3 regions of the Mesorhizobium sp. M1399 genome follow, and region 1 is predicted to be linked to each of the others. Evidence: riboswitches for the same ligand, from Rfam matches in the RefSeq annotation. Region 1 holds a riboswitch; each other region holds the start of a gene.
What was found. Region 1 has a riboswitch for thiamine pyrophosphate ahead of thiB (thiamine ABC transporter substrate binding subunit). Riboswitches for the same ligand answer to the same signal wherever they lie in the genome.

Region 1 (5,283 bases):
GACGTTGTCGACCGTGATCGGCTTGTCTGAGGGCTGAAAGCCTGATTCCTGCACGTCGGGAGGCGTGAACATCTGGCAGCTTGCCAGCGCCACGGCAAGACCGGCCAGCGCCAGAAAGCGCGCCAGCGGTTTCACCCTCCGATTGTCGATGCCGGTCGGCAGATCGGCTTCCTTTCAAGTCCTGGCACGTGACCGCGAAAATCGGGCGCGATTTCCGGAAAGCATCACGCGCAAAATCAAGTGCTACGGCGTCCGACAGATACGAGGCAGCAAGGGCAAATCACGGTCTAAGCCGGACCAGCTCCTGGCGGACCTAGCCACACTACCTCGACCATGGCAAGCAAGCGCCGCTTCGCCTTCCGCCGGTTTGACCATAAATTATGTCCGCTTCCGGGCAACATCTCGTGATCCAGCCGCAAACGGACCCGAGCCGATATAGCGTCGGAATGCCTCCGGTCCAGCCCCGACGAAAAAATCGGCCGCAGTGCCCGTCGCGGCAACCGTGCCACCATCCAGGAAAACCATGTTTTGCCCGATACGGCGCGCATCGTCCGGCTGGTGCGTGACGAATAGCACCGTCATGCGCTGCTCCGAATGGACGTCGGCGACCAGGTCGAGCATGTCGTCGCGCAGTGCCGGTCCGAGCGAAGCGAACGGCTCGTCGAGCAACAACACCGGCCGGTCGCGCACCAGGACCCGAGCGAGCGCGACGCGCTGCCGCTCACCGCCGGAGAGTTCGCGCGGCAGCCGGCTTTCCTTGCCGGCAAGGCCGACGCGCTTCAGCGCTGCGGCGATTGCGGCGCGGTCAGCCTCGCTCAGCATGAGCGAAGGCGAGCGGCCGAGCCCGACATTCTGCTCGAGGGACAGATGGGCAAACAGGTTGTTTTCCTGGAACACCATCGATACCGGCCGCGCTGATGGCGGCGCAGTGCTGACGTCGGCGCCGCCGATGAGCACGCGGCCTGACCGCGGCGCCTCGAAACCGGCCACCAGATTGAGCAGCGTCGACTTTCCCGAACCGCTCGGCCCCATGATGGCGGTGATTTCCGACGCCGGGAAATCGACATCGAATATAAGCGGCGTTTCACCATAGCTGAACGAGACATTATCGAGCCGCACGGCCGCGCCTTTTTCGACCGAAATCGACCGTTCCGGGCTGATCGGCATCATGATTTCTCCCTCCTTCCCAGCCAGTCCGCGGTCAGCACAAGCGCCAGGCAGACAAGGCCGAGCAGCAGCGCCAGGCCGGCCGCATCCTCGGTGCGGTAGCTGCCCATGCGCGCCAGCAACAGATAGGGCAATGTCTGCACGGAATCGCTGCCGAACAGCGCAATGACGCCGAGATCACCGAGCGACAGCGCCATGGCGAAGGCGAAGCCGGTGGCGAGCGGCCGCCGCAGCGACGGCCAGTCGACCAGACGCAACCGGTTCCAGCCCGAGATGCCAAGCTGTGCACAGAGCCGTTCGTGGCGTTCGCTCGCCGCGTCATAGGCGGGGCGGATGGCGCGGATGGCGAACGGCATCGCCATCACCGCATTGACCACAACCACCATGACAGGGGCGATCGCAAAGACATCGCTGACGCTGCGCAGGAGCAGGAACCAGCCGGCACCGATGACGATGGGCGGCACCACCAGGACGAACCCCGCACCGGTGTCGGCCAGGTGTTCGAGCAGCGTCCGCCTGCCGGTCCGCCGGGTGAGCGCCAGCGCCCGGCGCGCCATAACCAGCGACAGCGACAACGCCAAGGAGAGCAGCGCCGACAGGAGGGAGAGCACGGCACTGGTCGCCGTCGCTTGCCGCACCGCGCTCTCGCCGGCCAGGCGGCCGAGATCGGCGCCAAGCCCGGCCGACAGCGTAGCCGCCATCGGTCCGGCGACAAACAGCAGTGCCAGCCCGATCACCAGTGCGTTCAGCACGGTCTCGGCCGCACCGGCTGAAAAATACCGGCGCGGGGCTACCGGCAGATTGGCGTCGCCGGTCATATTGGCGCCAAGCCGCGTTAGTGCCAGCACGACGACGAAGGTCAGGGCAATCTGCAACAAGGTCAGCGTCACCGCCCGCGCCGGGTCGAAGTCGAAACGCAGCGCCTGGTATATGGCAACCTCCAGCGTCGTCGCGCGCGGCCCGCCGCCGAGCGTAAGCACGATGGTGAAGGAGGTGATGCACAGCATGAAAACGAGCCCGGCAACGCCCGGCAGGGCCGCACGCAACGCCGGCCATTCGATCAGCCGGAAGGCCGGCGCAGCACCCATGCCAAGCTGGCTCGCCAGCCGCCATTGGTTAGCCGGCACCGTCTGCAACGCTTCCAGGAACAGTCGCGTTGCCAGCGGCAGGTTGAAAAAGACGTGGGCGACGAGAATACCCGATAGGCCATAGATGCCGGGCCAGTTCTGGCCGCCAATCGCACCGAGCAAGCCGGCGAAATACCCGGCGCGGCCATAGAGTGCCAAGACACCGAGTGCGGCAACAATGGCCGGCAGCGCCAGCGGCACGGCGAAAAGCTGCAGGACAAAGCCTCGCCCGAAAAACTGTGGATGCCGCGACAGCGCGCGCGCGACGAACAGCGCCGGTGCGACGGAGAGCAGGGTCGACAACAGAGCCTGCCAGAGCGTGAAGCGGGCAACACGGAGGAGATAGGAATCAAAGGCGGAGGCGGCGCCCGACAGGTCGCGCATGGCTTCGACGACGAGCCCGGCGAATGCCCCGCCGATCAGCAGCGCGATGGCGGCGAGCGCGACGATACCGGCAGCGACGCGGGTATCCGATGATGGCGCGCGTTGCACGCTAGACCACCAGATTCGAGATTCTTAGCGAGGATTGCGTTCCTTCGCGCGCCCCTCTGTCCTGCCGGACATCTCCCCCACATGGGGAGAGATTGGCAGGTTCAGCGCTCCGCTCATTCCGGCAATGTCGGAGATTGGCGAAAGCCGGCATGACGGCCAATTTCCCTCCTTGTGGGGGAGATGTCCGGCAGGACAGAGGGGGGCGCCGTAGGGCGATCATCTTTCAATCCGAGCTACTTGCTCATCACCGCCAGCCACTCGTCGACCCAGGCCTTGCGATTTGCGGCGACCTCTTCCGAGCTGAACAGCAAGGTTTTGGTCGGTTTGACGAGCTTGTCGAACGCCGGATTGAGCGGCTTGTCGGTCTTGCCGGCCGGGAACATCCAGTTGGTTTCGGGAATGAGATCCTGGAATTTCGGCCCGGTCATGAAGGCGATGAACTTTTCCGCCAGCGGGTTCTTCGCGCCCTTGGTGGTGATCCCAGCGACCTCGATCTGCAGATATTCGCCTTCCTCGAAGGACGCCGCCTGGTAGCGCGAGGTGTTTTCGGCAACCATGTGGTAGGCTGGCGAAGTGGTATAGGACAGCACCATCGGCGCCTCACCCTTGGTGAACAGGCCGTAGGCCTCGCTCCAGCCCGGCGTCACCGTCAGCACCTTTGCCTTGAGTTTGGCCCAGGCTTCCGGAGCCTTGTCGCCATAGACCGACTTGACCCACAACAGCAGGCCAAGGCCCGGCGTCGAGGTGCGCGGATCCTGGATGACGATCTTGTCGCCGGCATCGCCCTCGACCAATTCCCTGAGGCTCTTCGGCGGGCTCTTCAGTTTTTCGCTATCGTAGACGATAGCGAAATAGCCATAGTCGAACGGCACGAAGATATCGTCGCTCCAGCCACCCGGCACACTGACGTCCGTCACGGCGCCATGCGGCGAAAACAGGCCGGTTGCCTTGGCGTCCGCCGTCAAATTGGTATCGAGGCCAAGCACGATATCGGCCTTGGTCGCGGCCCCTTCCAGCTTCACACGGTTGAGCAGTGCCACGCCGTCGGCGACCGAGACGAATTCGACGACGCAGGTGCACTCGGCCTCGAAGGCCTTCTTCACCGCCGGTCCCGGACCCCAATCGGCGGTGAAGCTTTCATAGGTATAGACGGTCAGCTTATCCTGTGCCGATGCCTGCCCCGGTAGGGCAAGCGCGGATGCCGCAAGCAGGATAATCGAGGCAAGAGAGTGGAAAAAACTGCGCATCGGCGCCTCCTTCGTTCGCGTTGAAAGGAATTGAGGCGTCGGGCTGTCCGAAACGTCTAATCCCTCCGCCGGTACAAACCGGATCAGGTTCAGCGGGTTGGCAGTCTTGCCTCTCAGCCGGTCCGCGAAGATCGCGTCCGGCACCCCGTTAGAGCGTTTCGACACATAGGCCCGGCCGAAGTGCTGCGCAAGCGGAAGTTTGCCGGGCATCCAAAGCGCGGCGTCCTGTTTCATCTGCCGTTTCATCTTCCGTTTCCGGGGCAGGGCTGGTAAGGGCCACGAGATATGAGCACATTCACCATCCTGCTTGGCGGCGATCTCATCCGCACGCCGCTGCTCGACCGCCAGGTCGAAGGCTCCCGCGTCATCGCTGCCGATGCCGGTATCGGCCATGCCCTTATGCTGGGCCTGATGCCGGAACTCTGGGTCGGCGATTTCGATTCCGTGCCTGCCGATTTGCCGGAGGATCTGGCCGCTGTGCCACGGCAGGTGTTTCCCGCCGAAAAGGACAAGACCGACGGTGAACTCGCTATCGCCGCCGCGCTCGAACGCGGTGCGACCAGCCTTGTGCTCGCAGGCGCCTTCGGCGGCAAACGCACCGACCACATCTTCCTGCATTTGGCGCTCAGCGTCCGGCTGGCGGAAGGCGGAACGGAAGTGCTTTTGACCAGCGGCGCACAGGAAGGTATTCCTTTGCTGCCTGGAAAGACTGGCTTCGATTATGTCGACGGTACGCTGTTTTCGGTGCTCGGCTTTTCGGATCTCGCCGGCCTGACAGTCACCGGCGCCAAATGGCCGCTCGCCCATGTCGAGGTTGCCTTCGGCTCGTCGCTGACCATTTCCAACGAGGTCAAGGGCCGGCTGGAAATCGCGCTGGCCAGCGGCCGCGCGCTGCTGCTCGCGCATCCTTTTCCCCTACCTGAAAGCTGACATGGCGCCGCCGCTTCTCAATCTCGACGGGATAAAGCTGACCTTTGGCGGCGCGCCGCTGCTCGACGGTGCCGCCCTGACGGCGTCAGCTGGCGACAAGATCGCCCTGGTCGGGCGCAACGGCTCTGGCAAGTCGACGCTCCTCAAGATCGCTGCCGGGCTGATCGAACCGCAGGACGGCGAAGTCTTCCGCCAGCCTTCGGCGACGGTGCGCTATTTGCCGCAAATGCCCGACATGGACGGTTTTGCGACCGTTCGCGCCTATGTCGAGGCGGGGCTCGGGCCCGCCGATGATCCCTACCGCGCCACCTATCTGATAG
Region 2 (5,283 bases), on a different contig from region 1:
GCTTCAGGACGGTGGGATAGATGGGGCCGAGCGCGATATAGTCGGGCTCGGCAGCGATGGCCGTTTCCAGTTCGAGATGATCGTGCGTGCTGAGCCCAAGCTTCAATCCGGGGTACTTAATCGCCAGCAGGTCGGCCGCAGCCAAATCCTCTTGGCCGAGATGGACGAAGTCGCAGCCTTCCTCAATGGCGAGCCGCCAATGGTCGTTGACGATCAGTTGGCAACCATGGACCGCGCAGACGCCGTTCGCGCGGCGGATTTCCGTCCGCAACGTGGCCTCGTCCCTATCCTTGATGCGCAACTGAACCAGCTTGACGCCAAGCGGCACCAGCCGTTCGATCCAGGCGGCGCTGTCGACGATCAGGTAGAAGGGGTCGAGCTTCATGAAAAAACTGCCCTGCCAATTGTCGGCGTCGACGGCACGGCGACGTCCTGCGGTTCGAGCATTCCCGAGTTGAAAGCTTCACGACCGGCCTCGACCGCCTTGCCGAACGCACGCGCCATGCCGACCGGATCGGCCGCCTTGGCGACTGCGGTGTTCAGGAGTACGGCGTCAAAGCCGAGCTCCATGACGGTTGCCGCGTGCGACGGCCGTCCGAGCCCCGCATCCACGATCAGCGGAACGCCTGGGAAATGTGCGCGCATCGAGCGCAGCGCCGGAATGTTGATCGGCCCGAGGGCGGAACCGATCGGTGCACACCACGGCATCAGAACCTGGCAGCCCGCCTCCAGCAGTCGCTCGGCGACGACAAGATCGTCGGTGGTATAGGGGAATACATCAAAACCGTCCTCGCACAGGATGCGGGCGGCCTCGACCAGCCCGAACACGTCCGGCTGCAGCGTGTCGTGGTTGCCGATCACTTCGAGCTTGATCCAGTTGGTGCCGAAAACTTCGCGCGCCATCTTCGCGGTCGTGACCGCTTCCTTGACGGAGTGGCAGCCGGCAGTGTTGGGCAGGATTCTGACGCCGAGCGAGCGGATCAACGACCAGAATTGTTCGCCGGCCCTGCCGCCTGCCATCTCACGGCGTAACGAGACGGTTACCGCCGAAGCGCCCGACGCCTTGACGGCCTCGGCAAGGATGGCCGGCGATGGATATTGAGCGGTGCCGAGAAGCAGGCGGGAGGCAAGCGACGTTCCGAGAAGATCGAACATGGCCTAGCCTCCCTGCATCGGTGAGAGGATTTCGATCCGGTCGCCGTCGCTCAACCGGAATTCCGCCCGGTTGGCTTTGTGCACGAGTTCGCTGTTGACGGCCGTTGCCAGCCAATCGCCTTCATAGTCGAGCGCCGCAAGCAGCTCGGCCAGCGTGGTGGCTGCAACCTCATGCACTTTGCCGTTGACCGTCAGTTTCATGAGCAAGCTCCTTCGTTCCGTCTTGATGGAAGACCAGGTCGGCCGCCTGGCGCGCCATGGCAGGGGCGAGAAGAAAGCCATGGCGATAAAGCCCGTTGACTGCGACGGTGCTTCCATGTGCCTCGACACGCGGCAGATTGTCGGGAAAAGCAGGACGGACGCCGACACCGGTTTCAACGATCCCGGCCTCGCCGAATGCCGGATGGAGGGCATAGGCGGCACCCAGAAGCTCCATCATCGAACGCACCGTGGCCGGCTCGGCGGACCCGCTCTCGATCATGGTCGCACCGACCATGAAACACTGGCCGGTGCGCGGCACCACATAGAGCGGAAAGCGCGGATGAAGCAGCCGGACCGGGCGCGACAGCGAGATGTCGGGCGTGCGCAGGATCAGCATTTCGCCGCGAACGCCACGTAGCCGGTCATCGATGGCTGCCATTCCCGTGCAGTCGATCTGATGATCGAAACCAAAAACATGCCAGACCTCGGTGCCGAAGTGAAACTCGACACCCATGGCTGCGAGCTTGTCATGAAGCGCTGCCATCGCCTGACGCGGGTCGAGATGCGCCTCGTCGGAGAAGAGCACTCCGCGCCGGAAGCGGCCGGCGAGGTCGGGCTCCAGGAGCGCAATTTCGTCTTCATCGACACGCCGATGGCCCGAGGTGCGGCTGGCGAAGCGGTCGATCTCGCCCGCATCGCGCGGCGCGGCCACGACCAGCGTTCCGGCCCGCGTCACCTGGCCGGGGGTTGCGGCATCCCACCAGTCGGCGGCACCGCGCCCGAGATCCAGCACCGGCTGCTCGGCGCTTTCGCGCTCGCACCATGGCGCCAACATGCCGCCGGCGAACCACGACGCATTGCCCCCAAGGCCAGGCCTTGTCTCGGCAACGGAAACCGCCGCGCCGCGTGCGGCGAGCTCGAAGGCGGCGGTGAGGCCGGCAACGCCGGCCCCTTTGACCAGCACCTTCATGATGGCTCACGTGGCTGAGGTATGAGCGGTGCGCCGGTCTCGTCCGCCGGCAGGTAGAGATCGCCGCCCTCGCGGTATTTCGCCGCCATCGCCGCCATGCCCTCCTTCTGCGCTTCGGTGCGGATGTCGTGGGAAATTCGCATCGAGCAGAATTTCGGCCCGCACATCGAGCAGAAATGCGCCAGCTTGTGCGCCTCCTTGGGCAAGGTCTGATCGTGGAAGGACCGCGCGGTTTCGGGATCGAGCGACAGGTTGAACTGGTCCTCCCAGCGGAATTCGAAGCGCGCGCGGGAAAGGGCATCATCCCTGACTTTCGCCGCCGGATGACCTTTTGCCAGGTCGGCGGCATGGGCGGCTATCTTGTAGGTGATCACGCCGATCTTGACGTCGTTGCGATCGGGAAGGCCGAGATGCTCCTTGGGCGTGACGTAGCAGAGCATGGCGGTGCCGAACCAACCGATCATCGCCGCGCCGATGCCGGAGGTGATGTGGTCGTAGCCCGGCGCGATGTCGGTCGTCAGCGGCCCAAGCGTATAGAACGGCGCCTCGCCGCAGACGGCGAGCTGCTTGTCCATGTTCTCCTTGACCTTGTGCATCGGCACGTGGCCGGGGCCTTCGATCATTACCTGGCAATCCTTCGCCCAGGCGATCTGTGTCAGCTCGCCGAGCGTCTCCAGCTCGGCGAATTGTGCTGCGTCATTGGCGTCGGCGATCGAGCCAGGACGAAGGCCGTCGCCCAGCGAAAAGGACACGTCATAGGCGCGGCAAATGTCGCAGATCTCGGCGAAATGTTCGTAGAGGAAGCTTTCCCGGTGATGATGCAGGCACCATTTGGCCATGATCGAGCCACCGCGCGAGACGATGCCAGTGACCCGGTCAACGGTCAGCGGGATGTAGTGCAGCCGCACGCCCGCATGGATGGTGAAATAGTCGACGCCCTGTTCGGCCTGTTCGATCAGCATGTCGCGGTAGACCTCCCAGGTCAGGTCCTCGGCGATGCCGCCGACCTTTTCGAGCGCCTGATAGAGCGGCACCGTGCCGATCGGAACCGGCGCGTTGCGGACGATCCAGTCGCGGATGTTGTGGATGTTGCGGCCGGTCGACAGGTCCATCACCGTGTCTGCGCCCCAGCGGATCGCCCACACCATTTTTTCGACCTCTTCAGCCATCGACGATGTGACGGCGGAGTTGCCGATGTTGGCGTTGATCTTGACCAGGAAATTGCGACCGATGATCATCGGCTCGCTCTCGGGATGGTTGATGTTGGCGGGAATGATTGCGCGTCCGCGCGCCACCTCATCACGCACGAAATCCGGCGTGACGAAATCGGGCAGTGTCGCGCCGAAAGCCTCGCCGTCGCGCTCAAGCTTGCCGTGCAGGATCTCGCGACCAAGGTTCTCGCGGATGGCGGCGAACTCCATTTCGGGTGTGATGATGCCGGCGCGCGCATAGGCAAGCTGCGTCACCGCCTTGCCTGCTTTGGCTCTGAGCGGTTGATGGCGAATGGGAAATTCCGGCGTCAGGCGTTCGCCCGTCGCGAATCCGTTGTCCTCCGGCCGGACATGGCGGCCGTCATAGGCCTCGACATCGCCGCGCGCCGTAATCCATTCGTGGCGAAGCCGTGCAAGGCCATTTTCGATGCTGGTTTCGACAGTCGGGTCTGTATAGGGGCCGGACGGATCGTAGACGGTGACGGGCGGTTCGCCGGCCGTCGGATGGACGGAGATTTCGCGCATCGGCACCCTGATCTGCGGGTGGATGGCACCGGGCTTGTGGATTTTTCGTGAGGCGGGCAGCGGTCCCGTCGAGACTGCGGGGGTGAGGGCATTCATCTTGAGGCTCCTTTGCTCGTTGCATTGGAGACCCAGTTCTGTGCCGGGAGGATGAAAAGACGCTTCTGTCGACCTGCCGAAACAGGACCTCGGGCGTAAACTCCCGCAAGCGCTTGCACCGTCCCTACGCCAGTATGAACTGGATCAGGTTCAACGGGTCACTGCGCCGCGAATGCCAGCAGTATCTCAGCCCCTTGCCGGGACTCCCCTGGTGAATGCGTGAGGTTGGACGGGACGGCTCCGGTTTGTCAAGCGCGTTCTGGCCGCGGCTGATCGGCGGCCGGTCAGACCGTGCGGAAAAAATCGTGCATGTCTCGGCGACAAGTCAAGCCTCGGAGATGAAGGCAGGGACAAGGGAATTACAAACCGTCGGACTAAAAATCGATCCTGATGATCACACCTTCAATGGGCACCAAAGGTTTGCGCGTAGATCGCCTCGATTCTTCCTGCCTCGTCACTGGTCAGCGTGGCGAATTCCTTTTCGCGCGCGCGGTTCGATAGATGTCCATCATTCTGGTGAAGAAAACGGAAGAGCAGATCGGTCAACCGCTCGGGCATGTCAATAAAGGCGTCCACCTGCTGCCGGAACTGATCGTAGCGCTGCAGAAATGCGGTTTCCTCGGGAAGGTCCCGTTCGATCGTCCGCTGAACGCAGGCATAGAGGAATTCGGCGTGCGGGGTTGCATCGAAGAACCGGTAGAAATCACCGGTGTCATTCAGCACCCGGACGTTGAATTGCGGCGTCGGTTCCCATTCCACCAATGGCAGAAGGCGCTGCGAATAGCTCTCGAGCACGCCCCTGTACTCGTTGATCTGGTCCAGGATCGCGGCCGAGACGGGAAAGACCACTCCCGGCGGATTGAAGCCGCGCATGGCAAGGACGTGGTGGATTAGGTAGCGGTGAATGCGGCCGTTTCCGTCCTCGAACGGGTGAATGTAGACAAAGCCGAAGGCGAGGATTGCGGCGGCTACGACTGCATCAAGGTTTTGCGCGGGGCCCTGATCGAACGCCGCCATTCCATCGATTAGCCGCGGCAGGTCCTCGGGCCGAGCGCTGATGTGATCGGGCAAGGGCGTGCCGTTGTCTCGGTCATGCTCACCGACGAAACCTCCTTCTTTTCGGAA
Region 3 (5,283 bases), on a different contig from region 1:
CCGCAGCCAAATCCTCTTGGCCGAGATGTACGAAGTCGCAGCCTTCCTCAATGGCGAGCCGCCAATAGTCGTTGACGATCAGTTGGCAACCATGGACCGCGCAGACGCCATTCGCACGGCGGATATCCGTCCGTAGCGTGACCTCGTCCCTATCCTTGATGCGCAGCTGCACCAGCCTGACGCCGAGTGGCACTAGCCGTTCGATCCAGGCAGCGCTGTCGACGATCAGGTAGAAGGGATCGAGCTTCATGAAAAAACTGCTCTGCCGATCGTCGGTGTCGATGGCACGGCGACGTCGCGCGGTTCGAGCATTCCCGAACTGAAAGCCTCACGGCCGGCGTCGACCGCCTTGCCGAACGCACGCGCCATGCCGACCGGATCGGCCGCCCTGGCGACCGCTGTGTTCAGGAGGACGGCGTCAAAGCCGAATTCCATGACGGTGGCCGCGTGCGAAGGTCGTCCCAGCCCCGCATCCACAATCAGCGGGACGCCAGGGAAATGTCCGCGCATCGAGCGCAGCGCTGTGATGTTGACCGGCCCCAGCGCCGAACCGATCGGCGCGCACCATGGCATCAAAACCTTGCAGCCCGCCTCGAGCAGCCGCTCGGCGACGACAAGGTCATCGGTGGTATAAGGGAATACATCAAAACCGTCCTCGCACAGGATGCGCGCGGCTTGGACCAGGCCGAACACGTCCGGCTGCAGCGTGTCGTGATTGCCGATCACTTCGAGCTTGATCCAGCTGGTGCCGAAGACCTCGCGCGCCATTTTCGCGGTCGTGACCGCTTCCTTGACGGAGTGACAGCCAGCAGTGTTGGGCAGGATTCTGACGCCGAGCGAGCGGATCAACGACCAGAATTTTTCGCCAGCCCTGCCGCCTGCCATCTCACGGCGCAGCGAGACGGTCACCACCGAGGTTCCCGACGCCTTGACGGCCTCGGCAAGGATGGCCGGCGAAGGATATTGAGCGGTACCGAGAAGCAGGCGCGACGGAAGCTCGGTTCCATAAAGCTCTAACATGGTCTAACCGCCTTGCATGGGCGAGAGGATTTCGATCCGGTCGCCGTCACTCAACTGGAATTCCGCCCGCTTGGCTTTGTGCACGAGGTCGCTGTTGACCGCCGTCGCCAGCCAATCGCCCTCATAGTCGAGCGCGACAAGCAGTTCGGCCAGCGTGGCGGCGGCAACCTCATGCGCTTCGCCGTTGACCATCAGTTTCATGAGCAAGTTCCTTGGTTGCGTCTTGATTGAAAACGAGGTCGGCAGCCTGGCGCGCCATGGCAGGGGCGAGAAGAAAACCATGGCGATAGAGTCCATTGATCGCGACGGCAGTTCCAAGTGCCTCCACGCGCGGCAGATTGTCGGGAAAGGCTGGACGGATGCCGACACCTGTTTCAACGATCCCGGCCTCGCCAAAAGCCGGGTGGAGGGCATAGGCGGCACCGAGCAGTTCCATCATCGAACGCGCCGTCACCGGTCCGGCGGACTGGCTTTCAACCATAGTCGCGCCGATCATGAACTGCGTGTCGGCACGCGGCACCGCATAAAGCGGAAAGCGCGGATGCAGCAGCCTGACCGGGCGCGACAGCGAGATATCAGGCGTGCGCAGGATCAGCATTTCGCCGCGAACGCCGCGCAGCCTGTCATCGGCTGCTGCGATTCCAGTGCAGTCGATCTGACGATCGAAACCGGAAACAGGCTGGGCGTCGGCGCCGAAGCGGAATTCGACGCCCATGGCCGCGAGCTTGTCATGAAGTGCTACCATCGCCTGGCGCGGGTCGAGATGAGCCTCATCGGGGAAGAGCAATCCGCGCCAGAAGCGGCCGGCGAGGTCGGGTTCCAGGAGCGAAATTTCATTTTCGGCGACCCGCCGATATCCCGACGTGCGGCTGGCGAACCGGTCGAGCTCGCCAGTATCACGCAGCGCGGCCACGACCAACGTTCCGGCACGTATCACCTGACCCGGTAGCACCGCATCCCACCAGTCGGCGGCGTCGCGTCCGAGATCCAGCACCGGCTGCTCGGCGCTTTCACGCTCGCACCATGGCGCGAGCATACCACCGGCGAACCACGACGCATTGCCCTCGATGGCAGGCCTTGTCTCGGCAACGGTGGTCGCCGCGCCGCGTGCGGCGAGTTCGAAGGCGGCGGTGAGGCCGGCGACGCCGGCCCCCTTTATCAGCACCTTCATGATGGCTTACCTGGCTGAGGCGTGAGCGGTGCGCCGATCTCGTCCGCTGGCACGTAGAGATCGCCGCCCTCGCGGTATTTCGCCGCCATCGCCGCCATGCCCTCTTTCTGTGCCTCGGCGCGGATGTCGTGAGAGATACGCATGGAACAGAATTTCGGCCCGCACATCGAGCAGAAATGCGCCAGCTTGTGCGCCTCCTTGGGCAAGGTCTGGTCGTGGAAAGACCGCGCGGTTTCTGGATCAAGCGACAGGTTGAACTGGTCCTCCCATCGGAACTCGAAGCGCGCGCGGGAAAGGGCATCATCCCTGACTTTCGCCGCCGGATGACCCTTCGCCAGGTCGGCGGCGTGCGCTGCGATCTTGTAGGTGATCACGCCGGTCTTGACGTCATCGCGGTCGGGAAGGCCGAGATGCTCCTTGGGCGTGACGTAGCAGAGCATGGCCGTTCCGAACCAGCCGATCATCGCCGCGCCGATGCCGGAAGTGATGTGGTCGTAGCCCGGCGCGATGTCGGTCGTCAGCGGTCCAAGCGTATAGAACGGCGCCTCGCCACAGACGGCGAGCTGCTTGTCCATGTTCGCCTTGATCTTGTGCATCGGCACGTGGCCGGGCCCCTCGATCATCACCTGGCAATCTTTCGCCCAGGCGATCTGCGTCAGCTCGCCGAGCGTTTCCAGCTCGGCGAATTGCGCCGCGTCGTTGGCGTCGGCGATCGAGCCGGGACGAAGGCCGTCGCCGAGCGAGAAGGAGACGTCATAAGCGCGGCAGATGTCGCAGATCTCCGCAAAGTGCTCGTAGAGGAAGCTTTCCCGGTGATGGTGCAGGCACCATTTTGCCATGATCGAGCCGCCGCGCGAGACGATACCCGTGACCCGGTCAACGGTCAGCGGGATGTAATGCAGCCGCACGCCGGCGTGGATCGTGAAATAGTCAACGCCCTGCTCGGCCTGCTCGATCAACGTGTCGCGGTAGACCTCCCAGGTCAGGTCCTCGGCGATGCCACCAACCTTTTCGAGCGCCTGGTAGAGCGGCACCGTGCCGATCGGCACCGGCGAGTTGCGCACGATCCATTCGCGGATGTTGTGGATGTTGCGGCCGGTCGACAGATCCATCACCGTGTCGGCGCCCCAGCGGATCGCCCACACCATCTTTTCGACCTCTTCAGCCATCGACGATGTGACGGCGGAGTTACCGATATTGGCGTTGATCTTGACCAGGAAATTGCGGCCGATGATCATCGGCTCGCTCTCGGGATGGTTGATGTTGGCGGGAATGATTGCGCGCCCGCGCGCCACTTCGTCGCGCACGAATTCCGGCGTGACGAAATCGGGCAGCGTCGCGCCGAAAGGCTCGCCGTCGCGCTGCAGCTTGCCGCTCAAGATCTCACGGCCGAGGTTCTCGCGGATGGCGGCGAACTCCATTTCGGGCGTGATGATGCCGGCGCGCGCATAGGCAAGCTGGGTCACCGCCTTGCCTGCCTTGGCCTTGAGCGGTCGGTGACGAATGGGAAACTCCGGCGTCAGGCGCTCGCCAGTCACAAATCCATTGTCTTCCGGCCGGACATGGCGGCCGTCATAGGCTTCGACATCGCCTCGGGCCATGATCCATTCGTGGCGAAACCTGGCGAGACCCTTTTCGATGCTGGTTTCGACAGTCGGGTCGGTATAGGGGCCGGACGGATCGTAAGCGGTCACCGGCGGCTCGCCTGCCGTCGGATGGACGGAGATTTCGCGCATCGGCACCCTGATCTGCGGGTGAATGCTGCCAGGCTTGTGGATCTTGCGTGAGGCAGGCAGCGGTCCCGTCGAGACGGCGGGGGTGAGGCCATTCATCTTGAGGCTCCTTTGCTTATGCATTGGAGACCCAGTTCTGTGCCGGAAGGATGAAAAGACGCTTCTGTAGACCTGCTCGAAACAGGACCTCGGGCGTGAACTCCCGCAAAGCGCTTGCACCGTCCCTCCGCCAGTATGAACTGGATCAGGTTCAACGGGTCACTGCGCCGCGAAAGCCAGCAGTATCTCAGCCCCTTGCCGGGACTCCCCTGGTGAATGCCTCAGGTTGAACGGGCCGGCGTCGATTTGTCAAGCGCATTTGGGCCGTGCCGACGGCTGGCGGCCAATCAAATCGGGCGGAAGGGCAAGCCATGGGTCGCGGAGAAGTTACCGCGGGGCAGGTGTGGCAAAAGCCGCATTTTCCTCGTCAAACTTGATGTGACATTGACGTCGACGGAACTGCTTGTTCAATGATCTTAAGCCGGCAAATTACTTCGGAGATTTTCACGAAATTCTCGAAAATTACTATAGCAGGTGGCCCGAACGAAGTGCTCCGCAACCGGGAGAGGCCGCCTCGGCCAGGCGCATTCCAGCTACCAGCACTGCGCGGGCTAGACGCCCCTTTTGTTGCCCCACAGCAGAACATGAAGCTGCGGCAGGACGCGCGCCTCAAACCATCTGTCACGGAGTCACCGTTTCCACCAACCATTCCATGCGTTTCATTATGCCGTCCAGGTCAATGAGCGCTTCTTCGTCATAACGGCGCGGCGGTGTGTTGCCGGGCTGCAGATACACAGGCAGTTGCGGATAACGCGCGGCGGCATCCTTGGCATAGGCGTAGTCTCTTTTCGTCGAACACCACGAGCTTGAGCACGATTTGCGGCTTATCCCTCGCCGCCTCGACGCACGCCTCGAACGCAGCCCAATCGGTCGTCATTTCGCTCGATGGCGGCTTTGGGCTTAGAATCAGGGCATCAAGCTCGGCAAACCAGTCCCTGGCCACGGAACCTTGGGTTTCCGACGCAAAGCGGTAGCCGTTCCGATGTCCGTGTTCGATCAACGCGCCGAGCGGCTGGATGGCCCGATTGCCGCCTGATAGCGACACCATTATTGGTCGGCCACCCGAAGCGCATTGACCTCTTGCCGGATCGCGTCTGTGGACATGGTCTTCCATTCATGGCGGAAGCGATTGTCCACGGCATGCAGGCTGTCGCACCAGGAACAGCGATAATCGCATCCGCCCGTTCGAACGAACACCGTCGGCAAGCCGACAAGCATGCCTTCACCATGGATGGTCGGGCCGAAGATCTCGCTCACTTG

Region 2: linked by a shared signal. The riboswitch ahead of thiC (phosphomethylpyrimidine synthase ThiC) and the one ahead of thiB (thiamine ABC transporter substrate binding subunit) in region 1 are both predicted to bind thiamine pyrophosphate.
Region 3: linked by a shared signal. The riboswitch ahead of thiC (phosphomethylpyrimidine synthase ThiC) and the one ahead of thiB (thiamine ABC transporter substrate binding subunit) in region 1 are both predicted to bind thiamine pyrophosphate.

What each region holds. Positions count from the first base shown of each region.
Region 1 is NZ_JAMYKZ010000002.1:396,894-402,176, reverse strand. It holds gene NKH05_RS04445 (M48 family metalloprotease) at 1-135, opposite strand, end outside; gene thiQ (thiamine ABC transporter ATP-binding protein) at 379-1,170, opposite strand; gene thiP (thiamine/thiamine pyrophosphate ABC transporter permease) at 1,167-2,786, opposite strand; gene thiB (thiamine ABC transporter substrate binding subunit) at 3,020-4,033, opposite strand; TPP riboswitch at 4,077-4,191, opposite strand; gene NKH05_RS04425 (thiamine diphosphokinase) at 4,319-4,963, shown strand; gene NKH05_RS04420 (ABC-F family ATP-binding cassette domain-containing protein) at 4,965-5,283, shown strand, end outside.
Region 2 is NZ_JAMYKZ010000011.1:126,289-131,571, reverse strand. It holds gene NKH05_RS20470 (thiamine phosphate synthase) at 1-385, opposite strand, end outside; gene NKH05_RS20465 (thiazole synthase) at 382-1,155, opposite strand; gene thiS (sulfur carrier protein ThiS) at 1,159-1,356, opposite strand; gene thiO (glycine oxidase ThiO) at 1,325-2,326, opposite strand; gene thiC (phosphomethylpyrimidine synthase ThiC) at 2,323-4,158, opposite strand; TPP riboswitch at 4,262-4,378, opposite strand; gene NKH05_RS20445 (Fic family protein) at 4,561-5,283, opposite strand, start outside.
Region 3 is NZ_JAMYKZ010000023.1:23,189-28,471, reverse strand. It holds gene NKH05_RS28725 (thiamine phosphate synthase) at 1-250, opposite strand, end outside; gene NKH05_RS28720 (thiazole synthase) at 247-1,020, opposite strand; gene thiS (sulfur carrier protein ThiS) at 1,024-1,221, opposite strand; gene thiO (glycine oxidase ThiO) at 1,190-2,191, opposite strand; gene thiC (phosphomethylpyrimidine synthase ThiC) at 2,188-4,023, opposite strand; TPP riboswitch at 4,128-4,244, opposite strand; partial or broken gene queE (7-carboxy-7-deazaguanine synthase QueE) at 4,575-5,283, opposite strand, start outside.